2 linked regions of the Rhodoligotrophos appendicifer genome follow. Each later gene encodes a partner of the first gene's protein in a complex. Links are inferred from orthologs where the notes say so. Each region holds a gene or a part of one and is shown in the gene's direction. Other genes may lie near its edges.

Region 1 (3,234 bases):
CCTGAGCCAAGATGCCGAGGACCGGCGGCGGCAATATCCCCTGGATGGCCAGGCTGCGGAGGTCGATTGCCTTCACATTGGGTCCGAAATCAGTCTCTGGCGTGCCTTCGGTGATGAGCGAGGCGAACATCAGATCATCTTGGTCGTTCCTGCCCAGGAAAACCGGCTCCCTGACCCAATCCATCGAGATCGAATATGGTCTGGTCCCCAAGGGATCATCGACCAAGAGGAGAGGGCGGTCGGCCAGAAAACCCAAGTGGATGGTGCCTGTCGCCCCCACTTGTTCTTGGAGCCAGTGCTCATCGACACGACGGACAGCCATGCGATCGAGCGGATTGCCCGTAAAGGCCAGCAAATCTTCATTTTTCATGTGAAACAAGATACCCGGATGACAGGTAGCGGAGCTTACGAGGGCGACCTTCGGGACGGCAATCATTAAATGCGAATGCCTTTGCTGGAAAAATGAAGATACCACGCAAGGGCTTGTGCGTTCACCCCAAAATACTGATATAGTCCCCTTGAGAGGCTGGCGGCGGGCGTGCCGCTCGCCAACTGGGTCAGGTCCGGAAGGAAGCAGCCCTAACGAATCCGGCACGGGTCGTTTGCCCAGCCTCTCGCCTGCCGTTAAAACTGCAGGATTTTCGCAGTCGGATTGTGCCGACCAACATATTTCGTGCACGGATCGTCGGATCTTGACCATTCCAAACGACAGTGACCGCCCGGGTACGTCGCTGCCGGATCTTTTGGGAAACTCAGCCAGCGCCGCTCCCGGATCGCCTTACAGAGTCCTGGCTCGGAAGTATCGGCCTACCACCTTTGAGCACCTGATCGGCCAAGATGCTATGGTGCATACGCTTGATAATGCGTTTGCGACCGGTCGAATCGCTCAGGCCTACATGCTGACCGGTGTCCGCGGGATCGGGAAGACAACCACAGCGCGCCTCATCGCTCGGGCTCTCAACTATTCCGGCCCAGGCGCCCCGACTGTCCACATGGAAAAGGTCGGCGATCATTGCGCGGCGATTCTGGAGTCGCGCCACCCCGATGTCATCGAAATGGATGCTGCGTCCCGCACCGGAGTGGACGACATTCGAGAGTTGATCGAAGGCGTGCGTTACCGCCCGATCGATGCCCGCTATAAAGTTTACATCATCGATGAAGTTCACATGCTCTCCAAGGCAGCGTTCAATGCGCTGCTCAAGACGCTCGAAGAGCCACCGGAGCACGTAAAGTTCATCTTTGCCACGACAGAAGTCAGAAAAGTTCCGGTGACGGTTCTTTCGCGATGTCAGCGGTTTGATCTCAAAAGGCTCGATGTCGAACTCCTGATCAAGCACTTCCGAAGGGTCAGTGAGAGCGAAGGCGTAACAGCCGACGACGAGGCACTCGCCTTGATCTCAAGGGCGTCGGAAGGCTCCGTCCGAGATGGTCTTTCGCTCCTGGACCAAGCAATCGCGTACGGGCTCGATCATGTGAGCGCCGACACGGTGCGCTCCATGTTGGGTTTGGCAGATCGTGGGCAAACGCTCTCCTTGTTCGAGACTGTCATGCGGGGCGATGTTCCAGCGGCCCTGGGTCAACTCAAGCATCTCTACGAGTTAGGCGCCGAACCGGTGACAATTCTGGGCGACCTCGCCGAGCTGACGCATTGGGTCACTCGTCTTAAAGTCGTGCCAAGTTCTGCGCAGGACCCATCCCGATCAGAAGTGGAGCGTCTCCAAGGCGCCTCGCTCGCTGACCGCCTGTCTATTCCCGTCCTCACTCGGGCTTGGCAGATGCTGCTCAAGGGAACGGAGGAGGTCAGTCAGGCGAGCCATGCCCTGGCTGCGGCCGAAATGGTTATCATCAGGATGGCCTACGTCGCTGATCTCCCGACGCCTCGGGAAATAGCAGAAGGTAGTGTGGCGCGCCGCCCGGAACAGAAATCGGAGCCGACTGGACACATTTCTCAACCTCCGCAGAGCATCGAGACCCGGCAATCAACGCCCCCGAACACTCTCGCTTCGAGAGCTGCAGCACATTCGCAGACGATACTGGCCGTCGCAGAGCCGGTTTCTCAACCGACAACAGTTGATGATGGGGTTCGGCTCACATCGTTTCGCGATATCGCCACGCTGGCGGGAGATAAACGGGATCTCAAGCTGAAGGATTCCCTGGAACGGTATGTGAGACCCGTCCAGATGCGCGCGCGCCAACTCGACATCGCCCTCGAACCCGGAGCCCCACAGGGTCTGGCGAATGAGTTGTCGAGGAAGCTCGAGCAATGGACGGGTCAAAGATGGATGGTATCGGTCACTAAGGCGGGGGGTGAGAAACCTATCGCCGAACAAGATCGTTATCGAAGGGAGAGCCTCTTCGAGGAGGCTCGCAGCCACCCGTCGGTGCAGGCGTTCCTCGAGCGGTTCAAGGGAGCCGAAATCGTTGACGTGAAGGACTTGTCGGCCATTGACCAGAGATTGGCGGAAGATGCCGTCGATGACGAAATTCGTAGAGGAGACTCCTGAGAGATGAAGAACATCGGCGACATGATGAAACAATTCCAAGACATGCAGTCGCGTATGCAGGATATGCAGTCTCGTCTCGAATCCTTGGACATCGAAGGGAGTTCGGGGGCCGGCCTGGTGACCGTGACTCTCAACGGGAAGGGTGCGATGAAAGGTATCAAGCTCGACCCGACCGTTCTCAGCGACGATCCCGAGATCCTGGAAGATCTGATTATTGCAGCGCACGCGGATGCCCGGCAGAAGATGGAGGGAGTCGTCGCCGAGCAGATGAAGGAGTTGACGGGAGGTATCGCTTTACCACCGGGCCTCAATCTCGGCTTTTGAGGGTATGACCAGACAAGTTGTCGGCGAAGAGATCGAAGGCCTTATTCACCTCTTGGCGAAACTACCAGGCCTTGGCCCTCGGTCGGCCCGGCGGGTTGTTCTCCACCTCATAAAAAATCGTGCACGACTCCTGGATCCCATCGCTACTGCCCTGCGGAAGGTTGATGAGGCGGTGAGGATCTGTGGAAACTGCGGAAATGTAGACACAACGGATCCTTGTGGCATCTGCTCCGATCCGCGGCGGGATCGCTCAATCCTTTGCGTCGTGGAGGATGTGAGTGATCTTTGGGCATTGGAGCGCGCAAGGGCCAATAGCGGCCTTTACCACGTGCTCGGGGGCGTCATGTCTGCGATCGAAGGCGTGGGTCCCAATGATCTCTCCATCGACGCTTTGATCCGTCGCAGT
Region 2 (3,258 bases), 470 kb from region 1 along the record:
GTGGATGCGAAACGCCAGGTGATCGTGGCCGCCGATGTGCCGCCGACACAGCTCGACAGCATCGATGCGCGGATGCGGTCGCGGCTGGCGGGAGGGCTCGTGGTCGATATCCAGCCCCCAGAGCTCGGCCTGAAGAAGCAGATGCTGGCGATGCGCCTTCTGCATGCCGTGAAGCGCGATCCCAGCGTCGCCGTCCCGGAAGACGTGGTGGAATTCATCGCCAACAGGGTCAATGGCGGCGGACGGGAACTTGAAGGTGCACTCATCCGCGTGATCGCGCATCAGCAGGTGGTCCAGGAGACGATGTCGGTCGGTCTCGCCGCATCGGCGCTGCGCGACCTGGTGCAACCTGTGGACCTGCAACGCATCAAGATCGACGACATCATGCGCATCGTCGGCCGGCACTACAATGTGGCGAAGTCGGACCTGCTCTCGCCGCGCCGGGCGCGATCCATCGTGCGGCCACGGCAGGTGGGCATGTATCTGGCGAAGCGGCTCACGTCACGATCGCTGCCGGAGATCGGGCGGAGGTTCGGGGGGCGGGACCATTCGACCGTGCTCCATGCGGTGCGGAAGGTCGAAGAACTGCTGCAGAAGGACGAGCAGCTCCAGCGCGAGGTGGTCCTGCTGACGAAGTTGCTGGAGCAGCCCTAGGACGGTTACGACGCCCAAGCCCCCGGATTGATCCCGCAGTCACTCACCGGGGCTTGCCGCGACCGTAAATCCGGTACAAAGTCTACCGGGCAGATTGCCGAGACTCCTCCTTGTCCTCCAATAATCGGGAAATCTGGCGACAGCGGATCGTGATTCGCTGCGGCGGATGCGAAAGCCGCGGAAGGCAAGCGGAGTATGCAGAATTAGAAGAGCGGAGTTGCGACCATGAAGGTCACCATCGAACGGGCGGCCTTTCTCAAAGCGCTGAACCACGTGCAGAGCGTCGTGGAGCGTCGGAACACCATTCCGATCCTGTCGAATGTTCTCATCCATGCGAGCGAGGGAGAGGTTCGCCTCAGCGCCACCGACCTCGATGTAGAGGTGGTGGAGACCGTCTTGGCCGACGTGGCGCAAGCCGGGGCCACGACCGCGCCCGCGCATATGTTGTACGATATCGTGCGCAAACTGCCGGATGGCTCCCAGCTCGTCATCGAGCAGGGGCCGGACAATGGCCGCATCGCCGTGGTGGCGGGGCGCTCGCGCTTCGCGCTGCAGGCGCTGCCGCCGGAGGAGTTCCCGGATCTGACCGCCGGCGATTTCAGCAACAGCTTCACGCTGCAGGCCGCCGAACTCAAGAAGATGATCGAGCGGACCCGCTTCGCCATTTCGACGGAGGAGACCCGCTATTATCTCAACGGCATCTATCTGCATGCCATCGAGGGGGAGGGCGGTCCGAAACTGCGCGCGGTTGCGACCGACGGCCATCGATTGGCACAGTTCGAGCTGACCCTGCCTGCCGGCGCGGCCGCCATGCCGGGAGTGATCATCCCGCGGAAGACGGTGCTCGAGGTGCACAGGCTGCTCGACGACCAGAATGCGAGCGTCGAGATCTCCCTGTCGGCGTCGAAGATCCGCTTCGGTTTCGATGGCATCGTGCTGACCTCCAAGCTGATCGACGGGACGTTTCCCGATTACGAGCGGGTCATTCCAAAGCATAATGACAAGGTTCTCGAGATCGACACGAAGCTCTTCGCGCAGGCGGTCGACCGGGTGTCGACGATCTCGAGCGAAAAGGGCCGGGCGGTGAAGCTGCATATCAGCAGCGGACGCGTGGTGCTGACCGTCAACAATCCCGAAAGCGGATCAGCCGAGGAAGAGGTCGCCGCGGACTATGATTCCGAGGAACTCGACATCGGATTCAATGCCCGTTACCTGCTCGATATCGCCGGGCAGTTCGGCGGCGACAATGCGCGGATGCTGCTCGCCGATGCAGGTTCGCCGACCGTCATTCGGGACGCGGACGATGCCAGTGCGCTCTATGTGCTGATGCCGATGCGGGTCTGAGACCCGAGGCTGCTCCAAACCGGCTGAAATGCTTGCAAAACCGCGGTTCAACCCTCATATAGATGACGGGTGGCGGGGGCATATTTCGGCGGCCGCTCGGCTGGCTTGCCCGATGGAGACCATCGCATACTAAGAGTTCAATTGGAGCGCTGACGGTGTCGAAACCCCGCGCTCTGGCGCTCAACAGGCTGACGCTTACCGACTTCCGCAACTACGCGCATCTGAGACTGGATGTGGGCGCCGGATTGGTGGTGCTCACCGGGCCGAACGGCGCGGGCAAGACCAACCTCCTGGAAGCGCTCTCCCTCCTCTGCCCCGGCCGGGGGCTGCGGTCGGCCACGTATCCCGAGCTGTCCCGGCACGGGGGCGAAGGCGGTCAGTGGGCGATTGCGGCCCGGCTCGACGGACCGGAAGCCGAACTGCGGATCGGAACGGCCTGGCAGGGCGAGAGACCCGGCTTCAGCGAGGGGCGCGGGCAAGGCCGCCAGGTCAAGATCGACGGCCGCGAGCAGAGGGGATCCGGGGCGCTGGGAAATGCCGTGCGCATGGCGTGGATCACGCCCGCCATGGACCGGCTGTTCATGGGGCCCGCCTCCGACCGGCGACGCTTCCTCGACCGGCTGGTCATCGGCATCGACCCCGAGCATGCGAGCCGCGTGCAGGCCTTCGAGAAGCTGATGCGCGACCGGAACCGGCTGCTGGAACAACGGCAGGTCGACGGCGTCTGGCTCGACAGCATCGAGACCTCCATGGCCGAACATGCGGTGGCCATCGCAGCGTCACGGAGGAGCCTGGTGGATACACTCACCGCCGTGGCACAGGATCCGGCAGGGCGCGCCAGCATGGGTGCGTTCCCGTGGGGGCGATTTGCCATCGATGGGGCCCTGGAGAGCGAGATCACCGAGGAACCAGCGGTGAATGTCGAGGAGCGATATCGTAGACTGTTAAACGATTCGCGGAGAGTGGATGCGGGGGCAGGGCGGACGCTGAACGGACCTCATCGGAGCGATCTGATGGTGCGGCATGGTCCCAAGGATGTCGATGCCCGGCTCTGCTCGACGGGAGAACAGAAGGCGCTGTTGATCGGTATCGTCCTCGCGCATGCGCGGATCATCGCGGCCGGGTTCGGCGGCTATGCGCCGATCCTGCTGCTGGACGAAGTCGCGGCGCATCTCGATGAAGCCCGTCGGCAGGGTTTGTTCGATTGCCTTACCACGCTTGGGGTCCAAGCGTGGATGACCGGAACCGACGCAGCGCTTT

The links.
Region 2: the proteins of FKM97_RS02635 (region 1) and dnaN are in contact, whole or in part, in a cryo-EM structure (PDB 8GIZ), measured with the Escherichia coli proteins. The link is inferred for Rhodoligotrophos appendicifer from one-to-one orthologs.

The regions. Positions count from the first base shown.
Region 1 is NZ_VHKL01000001.1:566,313-569,546, reverse strand. What follows is about bases 185-3,098. They hold FKM97_RS02635 (DNA polymerase III subunit gamma/tau), read left to right. Parts: upstream 185-692; coding sequence 693-2,504; downstream 2,505-3,098. Other genes in these bases: recR (recombination mediator RecR), read left to right, coding at 2,833-3,098; FKM97_RS02630 (YbaB/EbfC family nucleoid-associated protein), read left to right, coding at 2,508-2,828; nudC (NAD(+) diphosphatase), read right to left, coding at 185-370. In the rest of the region: more of nudC, read right to left, coding at 1-184; more of recR, read left to right, coding at 3,099-3,234. UniProt on the Escherichia coli protein: Part of the beta sliding clamp loading complex, which hydrolyzes ATP to load the beta clamp onto primed DNA to form the DNA replication pre-initiation complex.
Region 2 is NZ_VHKL01000001.1:99,015-102,272, reverse strand. The notes cover bases 1-2,938. They hold dnaN (DNA polymerase III subunit beta), read left to right. Parts: upstream 1-879; coding sequence 880-1,998; downstream 1,999-2,938. Other genes in these bases: recF (DNA replication/repair protein RecF), read left to right, coding at 2,154-2,938; dnaA (chromosomal replication initiator protein DnaA), read left to right, coding at 1-654. Outside these bases: more of recF, read left to right, coding at 2,939-3,258. UniProt on the Escherichia coli protein: Confers DNA tethering and processivity to DNA polymerases and other proteins. Acts as a clamp, forming a ring around DNA (a reaction catalyzed by the clamp-loading complex) which diffuses in an ATP-independent manner freely and bidirectionally along dsDNA.